DNA from 3 places in the Pseudomonas sp. R4-15 genome. Region 1 is predicted to be linked to each of the others. Evidence: riboswitches for the same ligand, from Rfam matches in the RefSeq annotation. Region 1 holds a riboswitch; each other region holds the start of a gene.
What was found. A riboswitch is a leader RNA that binds a small molecule or an ion and turns the genes downstream of it on or off. The one in region 1 is predicted to bind cobalamin.
Positions count from the first base shown of each region.

Region 2: it holds a riboswitch for cobalamin, as region 1 does, so the genes downstream of both, btuB (TonB-dependent vitamin B12 receptor) here and ACYRGX_RS12475 (CbtB domain-containing protein) in region 1, are expected to answer to the same signal.
Region 3: it holds a riboswitch for cobalamin, as region 1 does, so the genes downstream of both, ACYRGX_RS00240 (TonB-dependent receptor domain-containing protein) here and ACYRGX_RS12475 (CbtB domain-containing protein) in region 1, are expected to answer to the same signal.

Region 1 covers NZ_CM147293.1:2,614,572-2,619,701, forward strand. Annotated here, with positions in the region: gene ACYRGX_RS12465 (hypothetical protein) at 1-258, shown strand, start outside; gene ACYRGX_RS12470 (CbtA family protein) at 523-1,224, opposite strand; gene ACYRGX_RS12475 (CbtB domain-containing protein) at 1,238-1,423, opposite strand; cobalamin riboswitch at 1,513-1,711, opposite strand; cobalamin riboswitch at 1,778-1,973, shown strand; gene cobO (cob(I)yrinic acid a,c-diamide adenosyltransferase) at 2,111-2,719, shown strand; gene ACYRGX_RS12485 (ABC transporter substrate-binding protein) at 2,719-3,525, shown strand; gene ACYRGX_RS12490 (FecCD family ABC transporter permease) at 3,522-4,544, shown strand; gene ACYRGX_RS12495 (ABC transporter ATP-binding protein) at 4,541-5,130, shown strand, end outside.
Region 2 covers NZ_CM147293.1:3,367,230-3,372,359, forward strand. Annotated here, with positions in the region: gene ACYRGX_RS16020 (cobyrinate a,c-diamide synthase) at 1-539, opposite strand, end outside; gene ACYRGX_RS16025 (hypothetical protein) at 536-1,108, opposite strand; gene btuB (TonB-dependent vitamin B12 receptor) at 1,122-2,993, opposite strand; cobalamin riboswitch at 3,108-3,331, opposite strand; gene ACYRGX_RS16035 (metallophosphoesterase family protein) at 3,501-4,358, shown strand; gene ACYRGX_RS16040 (chloride channel protein) at 4,471-5,130, shown strand, end outside.
Region 3 covers NZ_CM147293.1:50,693-55,822, forward strand. Annotated here, with positions in the region: gene ACYRGX_RS00235 (methyl-accepting chemotaxis protein) at 1,455-2,099, shown strand; cobalamin riboswitch at 2,296-2,509, shown strand; gene ACYRGX_RS00240 (TonB-dependent receptor domain-containing protein) at 2,606-4,465, shown strand; gene ACYRGX_RS00245 (AI-2E family transporter) at 4,538-5,130, opposite strand, start outside.

The DNA of each region.
Region 1 (5,130 bases):
GGGGTGTTGCTGGGCGACCCGCCGGTGGTGGCGCGCCTGCGTGCGGCGGGTTTCGCCTGCGAGGCCGGCAACTGGGCCTTTCGCTTGCCCGCGCTGCATGCCTGGCTGGCGCCTCCGGAGAACTACCGTGACTGGCGCCGCGCGCTCTACGCCGGGGACCTCAACGCCCGGCTGCGGGAGCTGGGCGGTGAGGTGGTCATCGCCGAAGCGGCTGCGCGAGTCGACGAGACCCTTTACATGTTGAGGCGGATCGCCTAGGGCCTGTTCCCGTTTCATTCGCGAACCGCGTTGTCGCCAGAAATGGCCTGCGGTTAGGCGCAGGACGCAGCCAATGGCCACTCCCTTGGCAAGTCCTGCAACGACAGCGCAGGTCATTTCTGGCACAACCCTACCGGCCGGCACCTGTTTTGGCGCGATACGGCGTTACTCGTCTTGGACTTACCCCGGTAAGCCCTGCGACTTGCGCCTTGTCTCGCGCCAAAACAGGTGCCGGCGCGGCCGTGAATGAAACGGGAACAGGCCCTAGCCGCGCAGCGAGGCGGACTCGCGACGGAAGAACCCGGCGCACAGCCAGCCCAGGGCGGCCCAGAACAGCGCGTTGGTGACCAGCGAGGCGTAGATGAACTCCTGCGCCAGGGCTTCCGGCGCCAGGCTTTCGTGGACCTCGGGGTGCGGCGCGCCGATCAGGTGGGGCAGCGGCAACAGCAGCAGGCCCAGCAGCTTCAGCGCCCAGTGACGGGCGAACACCAGCAGCGCGAGGCCGACGGCGGTCGCGCTGGCCGCGCCGATCCACCAGTACTGACGCAATTCCAGCGCCGCGGCGGCGGTGCCGGGGACCTCCGGCGGCAGTCCGAGGGAGGGCGCCAGGCTGAACACCGCGAAGCCCGCCAGTCCCCACAGCAGTCCCTGCCAGGTGTGCGCCGGATGGCGCAGGGTGAACAGGCCGGCAAGCATCAGCGCGAAGCCAACCGCCACCACCAGGTTGGCCAGTGCGGTGAAGGCCGTACGCGAAACGCCATCCTCCGGCGCCCAGGCTTCGTGGTCATGCGAGTGAGTGGGTGTGCCTGCTTCGTGCTCATGTGCCTGCTCGGCAGGGGCGCCGGCGCTCTCGTAGGTCTCAGCCTGGAGAATCAGCGGGGTCACCCAAAAGCTCTGCAGCAGCGTCAGCAGCAGGGCCGCCAGCAAGCCCGAAAAGCCCGCGGCGCGCGCGATACGTGTGATCATCGTCGACACCCCGTCAGTGGCACGGGAACGCCGCGCTGTGGCGCGCGTCGTGGGTGGCGTTGTGCACGATCTCCAGGTGGGAGAAGCCGGCGAACCAGATCAACGCGCAGCCGAGCAGCAGGCTGCCCGCGGCAACGGCGATGCGTTGGGATAGGGGAAGGGCGGCGCTGGCGCCGTGGCTCAGGGTTGCGTTGTTCATATCGGGCCCTCTTGGGATACCAAAGGAGGGGTGCGCACGTACGGCGATGCCCAAGGCCCGCGCCGACGCATCCGCCCACCGCGGTCGTCTTGGTTGATGTATTCCAGGCCGGTCTCCGGGCTTGCAGGGCACGATGGATGCAGCCTTCCCATGCCGTGGCACAGTGGCGCAATTGCGGACCATCACCTGCTTACCGTTGCGGGGGCAGCGCCGGAATCGTGCATTCGCACTCACCGGACTTCCCGTTTCACCCCGCTCTCGCGGGACACCTGAAGCGGCGGGAAAGGTGCCAGCATGGCGGCTCGGCGTCAACGTGTCGGGGTGAAGATTGCCGGGCAGGGCGCAACCGGCTACCCTGCGCGGCGACGAACAGGTGCCCCGCGAGAGCGGGGTGAAACGGGAAGTCCGGTGACCCCGCAAGACGGGTAGTCCGGCGCAGCCCCCGCTGCTGTAAGCCTGACGTTGTCGCACGAGCCACTGAAGATGCTTCGGGAAGGCGCGGCAACGGTTGAAGGCGAGCCAGAAGACCGGCCCGTTCGCCCGCACATCAAGGTGCGCCCCGGGGTGTGGGCGAGCGCCGAAGCGCCGGTCGCATCGCGAGTGGCGCATTCGTTTTCTGTGGCCTTCGGCCGCAGCGCTCCCGTTCCGGCCGCATCGACAGACTGTCCAGGCTGCCGGAGCCCCTCCATGATCGACGAACAGAAGAAGCAGAACCACGCCGAGCGCATGAAGCGCAAGAAGGCCGTGGTGGATGCGGGCATCGAGCGCGCGCAGATCGAGCGCGGCGTCTTCGTGCTGATCACCGGCAACGGCAAGGGCAAGAGCACGTCCGGCTTCGGCACCCTCTACCGCGCCCTGGGCCACGGCCACCGCTGCGGCGTGGTGCAGTTCATCAAGGGTACCCAGGCCTCCGGCGAAGTCATCTTCCTGCAGCAGAACCTGCCCCAGGTGACCTACCACGCCATGGCCACCGGCTTCACCTGGAACACCCAGAACTGGGATGCCGACAAGGCCGCCGCCGACCAGGCGTGGGCCTGTGCCGAGGCCATGCTCGCCGACCCGGCGCTGAATCTGGTGCTGCTCGACGAGTTGACCTACATGCTCAAGTACAACTACCTGGACAGCGAGCGGGTGCTGGCGGCGATTCGCAATCGTCCGGCGCACCAGCACGTGATCGTCACCGGCCGCGCCGCACGGCCGGAGCTGGTTGAGCTGGCGGATACCGTGAGTGAAATCCGCGACGTCAAGCACGCCTTCGGCGCCGGTGTGAAAGGTCAGGCCGGCCTGGATTTCTGATGCGTCTGCTTGCGCTGCTCCTCGTGCTTTGCGCCTGCCAGGTGCAGGCCGCATTGCCGAGCCTGGTTTCCACCAATCTCTGCGCCGACCAACTGGCGCTGAGCCTGGCGGCGCCCGGACAATTGCTCTCGGTGTCCCGGCAGAGCCAGGACCCGGCCCGTTCCCGTTGGGCGCGGCAGGCACGCCAGTTGCCCGGCAACAGCGCCAGCCTGGAGGAGGTGCTGGCACTGCATCCGGACATCGTCATCGCCTCGCGGCGTTGGCTGGCGCATAACGGGGGTGAGCTGCTGCGGCGCAACGGCATTCGTGTGGTCACGCCCAGTTATCCGGTCAGTTGGCCGCAGATTCTCGCCAGCACTCGCGAGTTCGCCACGCAGATCGATCGCTCGGAGGCGGGCGAAGCGCTCGCCGAGGACGTCGAGCGGCGTTTGCAACGCCTGGGGCAGCGCGGTCACGCACCGCGGCTGTTGTACCTGCGCACCAACGGCGGCAGTGCCGGGCGCGAGACCTACGTCGACACGCTGTTCGCCGCCCTTGGCGCGCGTAACGCGCAGCGGGTGCGGGGTTGGGGAACGGTCTCCCTGGAGGCGTTGCTCGAGGACCCGCCGGACGCCTTCGTCCTTGCCGACATGCCTGGCGACCAGGGCCTGGCGCGCTCGGCCTATTCGCGCCACCCGCTGTTCCAGGCGTTGCTCGAGCAGCGGCCCGCGGTGCGCCTGCCAGGCAACCACTGGGGATGCAGTGATTGGCAACTCATCGACAGCGCCGAACAGCTCTCGGCGGCGCTGCAGGCGGTGAACCTGTGAGCCGCTGGCTGAATCCGGCCCTGCTCGTGCTGCTGGCGCTGTTGGCGCTGTTGGCGCTGGCTTCGCTGCGCGTCGGTCCGGTGCCGCTTGCCACCGGCGAGGTGGCGAGCGCGCTGCTGGCCGCGCCGGTGGAAACGGGCGACCTGTCGCGTCCCGCAGTGCGCCAGCAGTTGATCGTGCAGCAGGTGCGCCTGCCGAGGGTGCTGCTGGCGATCCTCGTCGGTCTCTCGCTGGGTTGCGCCGGCGCGGCGCTGCAGGGTCTGTTGCGCAATCCGCTGGCCGAGCCGGGGCTGCTGGGCGTCAGTTCCAGCGCCAGTCTCGGCGCGGTGCTCTGTCTCTACTACGGGCTGGCCGGGGTCAGCGCCTGGATGCTGCCGCTGACGGCGATGGGCGCGGCGGCCCTGGCCACGCTGGCGCTGTACCTGCTGGCGCGCCGACGCGGTGGCAACCTGACGCTGATCCTCGCCGGCATCGCGCTGTCCTCGCTGGCCGGCGCGGCGACCTCGCTGGCCATCAGTCTGGCACCGACGCCGAGCGACATGCAGGACATCGTGCTCTGGCTGATGGGCTCGCTGGCCGACCGCAGCTTCGCCGACCTGCGCCTGAGCACACCGTTCATTCTGCTGGGCGTCGGGCTGCTGCTGGCCTGTGGACGCGGGCTGGACGCCCTCGGCCTGGGCGAGGACGAGGCCGCCAGCCTGGGCATCAACCTGGCGCGCCTGCGCTTGCAGGTGGTGCTCGGCTGCGCGCTGTGCGTGGGCGCCAGCGTGGCGGTCAGCGGGGTGATCGGCTTCGTCGGCCTGGTGGTGCCGCACCTGTTGCGCCGCGCCGTGGGCTATCACCCGTCGCGGCTGCTGCTGGCCAGTGCGTTGGGCGGCGCCGTGCTGCTGCTCGGCGCGGACCTGTTGCTACGCCTGCTGCCCGGCGAGCGCGAGTTGATGCTCGGCGTCGTCACGGCGCTGCTGGGCGCGCCGTTCTTCCTCTTGCTGGTGCTGCGCCAGCGTGGGCTGCGCGCATGAGTCTGCTGCGACTGAGCGCCCTGGGCGTCGAGGTGGAGGGGCGGACGCTGCTCGACGGTATCGATCTGCAGGTCGCGCCAGGGGAGCTGGTCGGCCTGATCGGCCCCAACGGCGCCGGCAAGAGCACCCTGCTGCGCGCCGTGGCGCAGTTGCAGCGCTACCGCGGCGAGGTGACGCTGGGGGGCGAAAACCTCGCGGCCCTGGCGGCGACGGAGCGCGCCCGCCGGCTGGCCTACCTGGCCCAGGACGGGCAGGGCGGCTGGCCGCTGACGGTGCGTGACTACGTGGCCCTGGGGCGCATTCCCCACCGCCGGCCCTTCGGCCTGCCGGGTGCGGAAGACGCCCATGCCATCGAGCAGGCGTTGCAACGTACCGCGCTGGTCACCCTGGCCGGGCGGCGCATCGACCAGCTCTCCGGTGGCGAGCGCGCGCGGGCACGACTGGCGCGGGCACTGGCGGTGGGCGCCCACCTGCTGCTGGCCGACGAACCGGTGGCGGCCCTCGATCCTTTTCATCAGCTCAGCGTCATGGAACTGCTGCGCGCGCAATGCCGCGCCGGCCAGGCCGCGCTGGTGGTGCTGCACGA
Region 2 (5,130 bases), 750 kb from region 1:
GCCGCATCGCGCGGCAACCCCGCGAGCCAAGGCAGGTGCGCCGGCATCGCCTCGCGCAGCAACTGCGCATGGCGCGCGCTGCCGACACGATTGGCGATCACCCCGGCGAAACGCAGGGTCGGGCGAAAGGCCGCCAGGCCCAGCGCCATGGCGGCAAAGGTCTGCGCCATGGCGCTGGCATCGATGACAGCGAGCACCGGCAGGCCGAATCGCTCGGCGAGGTCCGCCGCCGACGGCTGGCCGTCGTAGAGCCCCATCACCCCTTCGACGAGGATCAGGTCGGCCTCCCCGGCCGCGTCCCAGAGCAGGCGCCGGCACTGCGCCTCGCCGAGCAGCCAGAGGTCCAGGCTGTGCACCGGGGCGCCGCTGGCGCGTTCGAGCAGCATCGGATCGAGAAAATCAGGCCCGCACTTGAATACCCGCACGCGCTGGCCCTGGCGCCGATACAGGCGCGCCAGGGCGGCGGTGACGGTGGTCTTGCCCTGCCCCGAGGCGGGCGCCGCGACCAGCAGCGCCGGGCATCGGCGAGGGGTGTTCATCCCCGCGCCTCACGACGCTGCAGCGCCAGCAGTCCCAACGACAAGTGCAGGATCGCGGCGGCGACCAGGTACAGCACGAGGTTGCCGAGCTGGCGCGGGTAGTAACTGGCAATGCGCGCGACGAAGCCGGCCAAGTCCGCCTGGGGGTAATGTCCGGACAGGAAATAGAAACCGCCGCCGGAGATCAGGTAAGCGCACAACGCCGTGCAGCAGACCAACGCGGCCAACGCCAGCAGGTCACGCGCCTCGCCCTGGGCACGCTGGGCGAACAGGCGTCCCGCGCCCCACAGGCAGGCGTAGGCTGGCAGCAAGGCCCAGTACGCCGGCGACAGACACCAGTCCGTGATCTGCCCGCCGCGCAGCGCTGCCCAATCCAGCAACGAGGCCTCGACGAACAGCGCGGCGAAGCCCCAACCCGCACGCAGGTAGAGGCCGGCGAGGAAGAACACCGCCCAGGACGCACTGGGCAAGGCATCCAGGCTAGCGAAGTGCTGACCGCGGGTGACCGCCATCAGCACGGCGAGGGCCAGGCCGATCAGCAGACGTTGCTGCAGGGGGAGAACGGGCATCGTCGGGTCTCCGTCAGAGCGCCTGGTAGCGCAGGGTCAGGTAGAAGGCGCGACCGGGTTGTTCGTAGGTCTGCGCGGTTTCGTAGTCACGGTCGAACAGGTTGGCCAGACGCGCCTGCAGGCGCCACTCGGCATCGATGCGGTACTCGCCGCGCAGGTCCACCAGGGCGTAGCCGGGCATCCGTTCGTCGTCGGCATTGTCGTTGCCGTCGAAGCGCTGGCTGGCGGCGTAGAGGGTCGCGCCCACGCCGAAGGCCTCGCCCAGGTCGCGATCGGCGTCCAGGTTGAAGGTGCGCTTGGCGCGACGTGCCAATTGCTGGCCATGGTTCTCGCTGCTGCGATCCTGCGGGTCCATCAGCGTGGCGCTGGCCGCCAATTGCCAGCCGGCCCATTCGCCGCGGACCCTCGCCTCCAGGCCGCGAATGCGCGCGCGCTCGACGTTTTCCGGCCGCATCGGGCTGCTGCCGGCCCAGACGATCATGTCGTCGATCTGGTTCTCGAAGGCGTTCAGCTCCCACTCGCCCCAGCCGGCCAGCCCGCGCAGGCCCAGCTCGTAGCTGCGCGATTTCTCCGGAGAGAGATCGGGATTGCCGGCGGTAAAGGCGCTTTCGGGGTAGTAGAGGTCGTTGAACGAGGGCGCGCGGAACGCGGTGCCGTAGCTGGCGTTGAGCGTCAGGTCGTCACGCAGCGCGTAGCTCCAGCCGAGGTTGCCGGTGTCGTGCTCACCGAACGCCTGGTTGTCGTCATGGCGCACGCCCAGGGTCAGCCCGTGCCGGCCAAAGCGGCCCTGGTACTGCAGGTAGTAGCCACGGTTGTCACGCGAGTCCTCGGCGTAGTTGTCGCTGGTATCGATGCGATCACGCTGGAAGTCGAAGCCCGCGCTGAGCAACTGGTTCTCCGCCAGGCGGATATCGTTCTGCCAGCCGAAGGTGTCGCGGGAGGTATTGAAGCGCGAGTAGAAGTTGCCGGCGCGGTAGTTGTCGGCGCGATCCTCACTGTGTCCGCTCTGCAGCACCACCGTCCAGGACTGGAATACGGCGAAACGCGCGGAGCCGGAGATCACCTGCTGCTCCCCATCGGCATAGGGCTTGCGGGCGCTGGCGCTGGAGGAGCTGGGGTCGTACTCGCTGTGGGTGCTCGCCTGCAGCCAACTGCCTTCGAGCTGCAGGCCGTTGTCGAAGTGGTAGCCGCCACGCAGCGAGCCTGAGGTTTCCCGGTAGCCATCGGCGTCCGGCTCGTAGCTGCCCGGCGAGGACGCCCGGTAGGCGCGCGCATTGGTGCCGTCGGTTTCCTCGCTGCTCACGCCCAGGTCGAACCAGCCGCCGCCGTGCCGCGCGGAAACACCCGCGCTGCGGGTGTAGCTGGAGCGACTGCCCGCGCCGATCGACAGATAGGGTTTGAATCCCTCGCCGGAGCCCTTGCGGGTGAAGATCTGCAATACGCCGCCGAGCGCCTCGGCGCCGTACAGGCTCGAACGCGGCCCGCGCACCAGTTCGATACGCTCGATGCGCTCCACGGGAATGTCCTGCAGGGCCGCGGTGCCGGTGGTCGCGGAGCCGATCTTGACGCCGTCGACCAGCACCAGCAGTTGCTTGTCGCTGACCCCACGCAGGTACAGCGAGGTGCTGGTACCGCGCCCTCCGTTGCTGGCGAACTGCACGCCGGGCAGGCCGCGCAGCAACTGCGGCAGGCTCTGCGCCTGGCTGCGCTCGATGTCTTCGCGGGTCAGCACGCTGCTGGAGGCGACGTCGACCAGCGCCTGGTCGGTCCGCGTGGCGGTCACCACCTGTTCGGCCAGGGTCAGGGATGCGGCCAGGGCCGCGGGAGAAAAGCAGGATGCACCGACCAGCGCCCAGGCGATCGGCGAGAAACGTACAGGATTCAAGCGAGGTTCTCCGTCGTGCCACCCGCACGACTGTCAGTCATCGTGGGCAGACGGAGAAATGGACGCGAAACGGGACGGGCGCCGACGGCGCACTCCCCGCCGTGCCCGCCGCACTGCCATGAGCTGCGCCAGGCCGGTCTCCGGGCTCGCGAGCGACGGGCAATATCACCCGCCAGGACACGCACCTTCCCGTGCTTGCGCACAGTGGTCATCGCGTATCCGAGGCTCGCCTACCGTTGCGGGGGCAGCGCCGGAATGCTCCCGCGCAGCATGCGCGCGGAGGTCACCGGCTTCCCTGTTTCACCCTCGGGGCAGCGCCGGCACGAAGCTGGCGGATGCCCCGCCGACGTCATGCATCGGGCGGGCACCTGAGGCAGGCGGCAGGTTAGAGCGCGAGGCTTCGCGCGTCAACGACGGCGCTGTCGCGCCGTGGGGAATCTTTTTGCCAGCATGCGTTTCGAAACCTGCAGGACCCCAATTCGACAACGCCGCGGTATCCTCTGGCCTATGACGACCATCGTGCAGATCTCCGACACCCACTTCGGCACCGAACAGCCCGAGGTGGTCGCCGCCCTGGAAGCCCACGTGCGCGAGCGTCCGGCGCAATTGTTGGTGCTTTCGGGCGACATCACCCAACGTGCGCGCAACGGCCAGTTCGCCGCCGCCCGCGGGTTTCTCGACCGCCTGCAGGCCGACGGCATCGAACGTTCCCTGGTGATCCCCGGCAACCACGACATCCCGCTGTACAACCTGCTGGCGCGCTTCCTGCGGCCGTACGGCAACTACCGCCGGCATTTCGGCAAGAACCTCGAGCCGATCTACGAGGACGACTGCCTGCTGGCCATCGGCCTCAACACCACCCATCCCAAGCGCCACAAGGACGGATTGGTGAGCCGCGGCCAGGTGCGCCGGGTACGTCGCCTGCTCGAACGCGGCGACCCACGCAAAGTGCGCATGGTGATCGCGCACCAGCCGTTCGGCTCGATGGTGCCCAGCGATCTGAGCAACCTGCAACGCGGCGCCCTGGCGGCGCTGACCTGCTGGGCGGACGTCGGGCTGGACCTGGTGATGGGCGGGCACATCCATCTGCCCTACGTGTTGCCCCTGCGCAATCAGTACCCCAGCCTGAGCCATGACATCTGGACGGTACAGGCCGGCACCACCCTCTCCTCGCGGGTACGCGGCAGCGCGCCGAACTCCTTCAACCGGCTGTGCATCGAGCCGGGTGAAAACAAGCGCGCACGGGTCGAGCGCTGGGACTTCCAGCAGGGCCGCTTCGTCCTCGGCGCCCGCTTCGAATTGGGCTGGAAGGCAAGCGACGCGATGCTGGGCCTGGCACCCGTCCAGGCCCCTATCCCTTCCTAGGAGGGGTTGCGGAGGAGGAACGTCAACGCCGGCGCAAAGCCTTCGCGCATGCACGAGCGGGCAAAGAGGGTCATAATCGCCCACTTCGCTCTGTAACAATCCATTTCCGCCGATGTCCGAGCAACCCAGTCCATCGCCCCAACCGGCGCCCAGCCCCACGCCCGCCGCGAGCAAGCCTGGCCGCTTTCGCCGCCCACGTTGGCGGGAGTGGCGACAGCGCCTGGCCTTCTGGGTCGGGGCTCTGCTGGTGGGCCTCGCGGCCTTGGCCTTCGCTTGGCTGGCGGACGAATCCTTCGCGCTGTTCAAACGCATGCTCGGCGCCGCCAGTTGGTTGCCATTGCTCATCACCCCCGCGGGCTTCGCCCTGCTGGCCTGGGTCACCCATCGCTGGTTCGGCAACGCCAAGGGCAGCGGCATTCCCCAGGTGATCGCCGCCCTGGAAACGCCCTCGCTGCGCTTCCGTGCCCAGGTACTGGCGCTGCCGGTAGCGGCGATACGCATGCTCTTCACCCTCGGCGCGCTGCTGGTCGGCGGCTCGGTGGGCCGCGAAGGCCCGACGGTGCACGTGGGCGCCGCCATCATCTATGCCTTCGGCCGGCGCCTGGGGCTGCACGACCGCCGCACCATCGCCGGACTGATCCTCGCGGGCGGCGCGGCGGGGATCGCCGCGGCGTTCAATACGCCACTGGCCGGGATCGTCTTCGCCATCGAAGAGCTCAGCCGCACCTTTGAGCAGCGCTTCAGCGGCCTGGTGCTCACCGCGGTGCTGATC
Region 3 (5,130 bases), 2.1 Mb from region 1:
GAGCCCTGAAGCTGCGCTGGGCTAGCCTGGTGAATCGCCATCAGGCTGCACGTATCGAGAAGACCTTCGAAGGCCTGGTGCAGACCCGCACCCGCTTGCTGATTAGCTGGGCCAAGCAGCACTGGCAGCAACTCGGCCAACTCAGTCAGCATGTCGCCAGCCAGTGGCCAGATGTCGACGAGCGCTGGCTGATGACGATCCAAGCGAATCTGCCGGAAGTCTCCGAGTTATTCGTGGTCGCCGCCGATAGCGCGATCCTCGCGTCCAGCCGTCCCGGCCGAAAGGGGCAGATACATGAGGCAAGGGCACTGGCCCAAGGGCTGCGCGACAAATTCCTCCAGGGTCCCTACTGCGATCCGCTCACCGAACGCTTCGGCGCCACCCGCTCGCGCTTCCATGATGCCGTGACGCTGATGTTCCACCAGCCTGTCCAAGTCGCCGGACAGGCCGCAGGCTGCCTCTGTGCCCGCATACCCAATGACGTACTCAGTGACCTGATCCAACGTGAGGCTGGGCACGTCTACCCGGATTCCGGCGACAACTACCTGTTCATGGTCAAGGCGGTCTTCGATCCGAGCATCGCCCAGGGTACCGCGCTGTCTCGCTCACGCTTCGAGGACGACACATTCAGCGGCGGCGAAAACCTCAAGCAAGGCGTAAGCACCGCCTTCGGCAGCGTCCGGGTACAACGCCAGACCGAGTTCGAACTGCGCTTCACAAACCCGGCGACAGGAGAATTGCACCCAGGCGTGCGCGAAACCATCCACCGCGGGCATAACCTCTTCGTGCTCTATCCGGGCTATCCGGACTATCGCCACATTCCAGTGGTCGGCGCGGGCACCACCTTGCAATTGCCCGGCTCCCCGGACACCTGGGGGATGATGTGCGAAGGCGATTTGGCCGAGGTCTATCGCCCGCGCAGCAGCAACTATCGTCTACTGCGCAGCCTGCTAATTCATCTCGCCGTGGTCGCCGCCGGCTACGCCGGGGGACGCTGGCTGGGGCTGACCCAGCCAGCGTTGGATGCACTTGCCGGAGGACTCGCGCTGGGCGCCATGGGCAGCTTCTGGGCGCTCAGCCTGCGGCCACTCTCACGCCAACTGCAACAGCTATGCGATTTTTTCCTGGACACCGCCGAGTGCGGTGCTCCGCTTTCCAGCCGGCTCTCGGCGGAGCACTTCCGCGCTGACGAAAGTGGAGAGCTCGCGCGCTGGGTGAACAGCTTCGTCGACAAGCTCGACACCACCATGAACAGCATCAAGACCGCTGGAAATGCGCTCAGCCGTACATCCAGCGAACTCGGCCTGGCGTCTGCCCAGGCCAGCCGTTGCGCCCAGGACCAGCGCACTGCAGCCGGTATCACCGCCGAAGCCACCGATGGGGTAAGTCGTAGCATCGGCGAGATGAGCGAACACATGCTCGACAGCACCAGCGCTTCGCAGCGCACCCTGGCCATGGCCCGAGAAGGCGCTGCGCAGGTGACCCGAACCACCACCGAGATCGGCCAATTAGCCAAGCAGGTCCAGAGTGCCTGGGAAAAGGTCTCCGGGCTCAACAGCCAAGCCCAGTCGGTAAGCAACCTGAGCAATTCGATCCGCGGCATCGCTGAACAAACCAATCTGCTGGCCCTCAACGCCGCCATCGAGGCCGCGCGGGCCGGCGACTCCGGGCGCGGCTTCGCGGTGGTCGCCGACGAGGTGCGCAAACTCGCCCGAAATACCACCGAGGCGACCCAAGCGATCGCCAGCAGCCTGGCCGAGATCATCGCGCAGATCGCCCAGGCGGCCGAATCCATGGAGGCCTGCCAGCGCAGCGCCGGCGGCAGTGTGGAGCAGGCACAGGAGGCCGATCGCACGCTGCATCTGATCCAACAGGAAGTCGCCGCGATGCAGCGTCGCATCGAGCAGGTCAGTCAGACGATGCACGAACAGCACGCCCAGGCGCAGGCCGCCAACCAGCAGGCGCAGACCATCACCCAAGGCGCCATCCAGAGCACCAGCGCGGCACAGGAAGCACGCAGTGCAACGCTGGTGCTGGAACAACTGGTGCTGGACCTGCACAAAGCCGCCGCCAACCTGGGTGAAAGCCAGGCGGTCTGAGCCAGCGGACGCTCACAACCCCCGAGCCTTCACTCGGTGTCCAGATAGGGCGACTCGAGTGGCGCTGGCGCGAGGGACAGCGCCCATCCCGCCAAGGGAGATAGCGAATCACCGAACCGCTACATGAGCGTCGTTCAGGCGCCCAGCTCAGGGGTTTCGCTTGCCTGCATCGCACAGTGCCATTAAGGTGCGCGCGATATCTGTTTGCCATCCTGGTGCGCGTGCCCCGCACGCGTGAAACGGGAAGCCGGTGAGCCCCAGGGCAATTCCGGCGCTGCCCCCGCAACGGTAATCGACGTCGGTCCATTCCCCTGGGCCCACGGCTGCTCCAACGCCACTGTGCCGATCGGCATGGGAAGGCGAGCCGCCGAGTCGAAAGCCCGGAGACCGGCCAGGATGGACGCTACCAGGTGCTGCGGAGGGCCGCACCGTCGAGCACGGGTGCCCGTCGTCCGCCGTTCGCTATCTGCCCTCCTCGAAGCCTTCTTTCGCCTTTGAGGACGTCCATGAAACTCACTCCCCTGGCGCTGGCGATCAGCCTGCTGCCGACCCTGCCCGCCACCGCCGAAGAGGTCTCGCGCGAGGACGCGCTCAAGCTCGACGCGCTACTGATCACCGCCGACCGCAGCGTGGAAGAACGCGCGCAGAGCAGCGCGGCGAGCAGCGTGTTCACCCGCGCCGATATCGAGCGGCTGCAACCGACCGACGTGCTCGACCTGCTGCGCCATGCCCCGGGCGTGAGCATCACCCGCAACGGCGGCCCGGGCAGCCTCTCGGGCCTGTTCATCCGCGGCACCAGCAGCGCCCAGGCGCTGGTACTGGTGGATGGCGTGCGCATCGCCGGCGCCTCCAGCGGCCTCACCTCGCTGGAATACCTGAACCTCGACCAGATCGAGCGCGTGGAAGTGGTACGCGGCGGCCGCTCGGCGCTCTACGGTGCCGACGCCGTCGGCGGCGTGGTGCAGATATTCACCCGCCGCGGCGAGGCGGGCCTGAGCCCGCGCGTGCACTTCGGCATTGGCAGCCACGGCACCTTCGAGCGCAGCCTGGGCCTCTCCGGCGGTGACGCGCAGACCCGTTTCGACCTCGGCGCGTCCCTCGATGAAAGCGATGGCACGCAGCGCACGGACCTGCCCGGCAGCGAGGACAGCGCTTACCGCAACAAAGCCTTCAACCTGAGCCTGTCGCATCGCTTCAGCGACAGCCTGCAGGCCGGCGTGAACCTGCTGCGCCAGACTGGCAAGGCGGAATATGACAACACTGACTACCCGACCACCCCCGCCGATACAGACTTCGAGCTGTCGAGCGCCAGCGCCTTCCTCGACGCCCGGCTCAGCCATTACTGGAGCAGCCGGCTCGAACTCGGCCATGCCGAAGACCGGCAAACGTCAAATGCGTCCTATGGCATGTCCCTCTACAACACCTATCGGGATCAGGCGTCCTGGCTCAACACCCTCAGTCTCAGCGAGACTCAACAGCTTCAGTTAGGTGTCGACTGGTACGAGGACGAGCTGCATAGCGCTCCGGATTTCGCGCAGGACTCACGCTGGAACCATGGGGTCTTCATTCAACATCGCCTGGAAGCCGAACGCTTCGCCACCGAAGTAGGGGCGCGCTACGACGATAACCAAGCGTACGGCGGCCACACCAGTTGGAATGCCGCTGTCACTTACCACCTGGATGACACCAACGATCTCATTGCCTCCTACAACGAGGCATTTCGCGCCCCTAACTTCAATGACCTCTATGATCAGTACGGCAACGGCAACCCGGACCTGAATCCCGAGAAGGCGCGCACCCAAGAGCTGCAATGGCGTAGTCAGCTGACAACCGAGACACGTCTGGAGCTCTCGGCCTACCACACCGTTATCGACGACGCGATCGTTGGCTACCCATCGGTCAACGTGGACAAAGCGCGTATCCAAGGCCTGGAAACCAGCCTTTTCTATACGCTGCCCGGCTGGCAGGCCCAGGCGAGCTATTCACTGGTCGATGCACGTAACGCCAGTGGTGGTAGCAATGATGGCCAGCGTCTACCGCGCCGTCCGCAGAATACATTCAAGTTCGACCTGGACCGCCACTTCGGCGACTACAGCATCGGTGGAAGTTGGCAGTTGGTTGGCCATAGCTATAACGATGTGGCCAACGCGGAGGAAATCCCGGGCTACGGCGTGCTCGACCTGCGGGCCAGTTGGCTGGCGCGCAAGGACCTGCGCCTGGAATTGAAGATCGACAACCTGCTGGACCACGACTACTACCAGGCCACCGGCACGGCCTATGATGCGAGCTTCGCCAGCGTCCCCTTCCGCTACCAGGAACTGGGCCGCACCGCCCTGTTCGGCGTGACCTGGACCCCCGCGCTGTAACACGCGCCCCCGCAAGAACCACGAGGCCCGCATCAGCGGGCCTCGTGCGTTAGGGCTTGATACGCTGGAACCTCAGACCCAGCCCTGCACCTTCAGCTCGGTCTTCAGGTAGGCGTAGTAGACCGGCGCGGCCACCAGCCCCGGCAGGCCGAAGGCGGCCTCGAACACCAGCATCGCCAGCAACAGCTCCCAGGAGCGCGCGTTGATCTGGCCGCCGACGATGCGCGCGTTGAGGAAGTATTCGAGCTTGTGGATGAGCACCAGATAGCCCAGTGCGACCACCGCCACCCACAACGACACCGACAGCGCGACGATGCTGATCACCGTGTTGGAGATCAGGTTGCCGATCACCGGCAGCAGTCCGGCTATGAACGTCACCAGGATCAGCGTCTTGGTCAACGGCAGCTCGACACCCAGCAGAGGCAATACGCCAGCGAGGAACACTGCGGTGAAGGTGGTGTTGAGCAGGGAGATCTTGATTTGCGCGAAGACGATGTTGCGGAAGGCACGGGCGAAGTGCGTCACCCGCACCAGCAGTTCCGCGGCCAGCGGACGCAGGGTTTCCGGCGCGGGAACCCGCTGCAATGCCACCACCGCACCAAGGATCATGCCGATCAGTACGGTGACGAACAGGTGCACCGCGCCCTTGCCGACCAATTGCAACT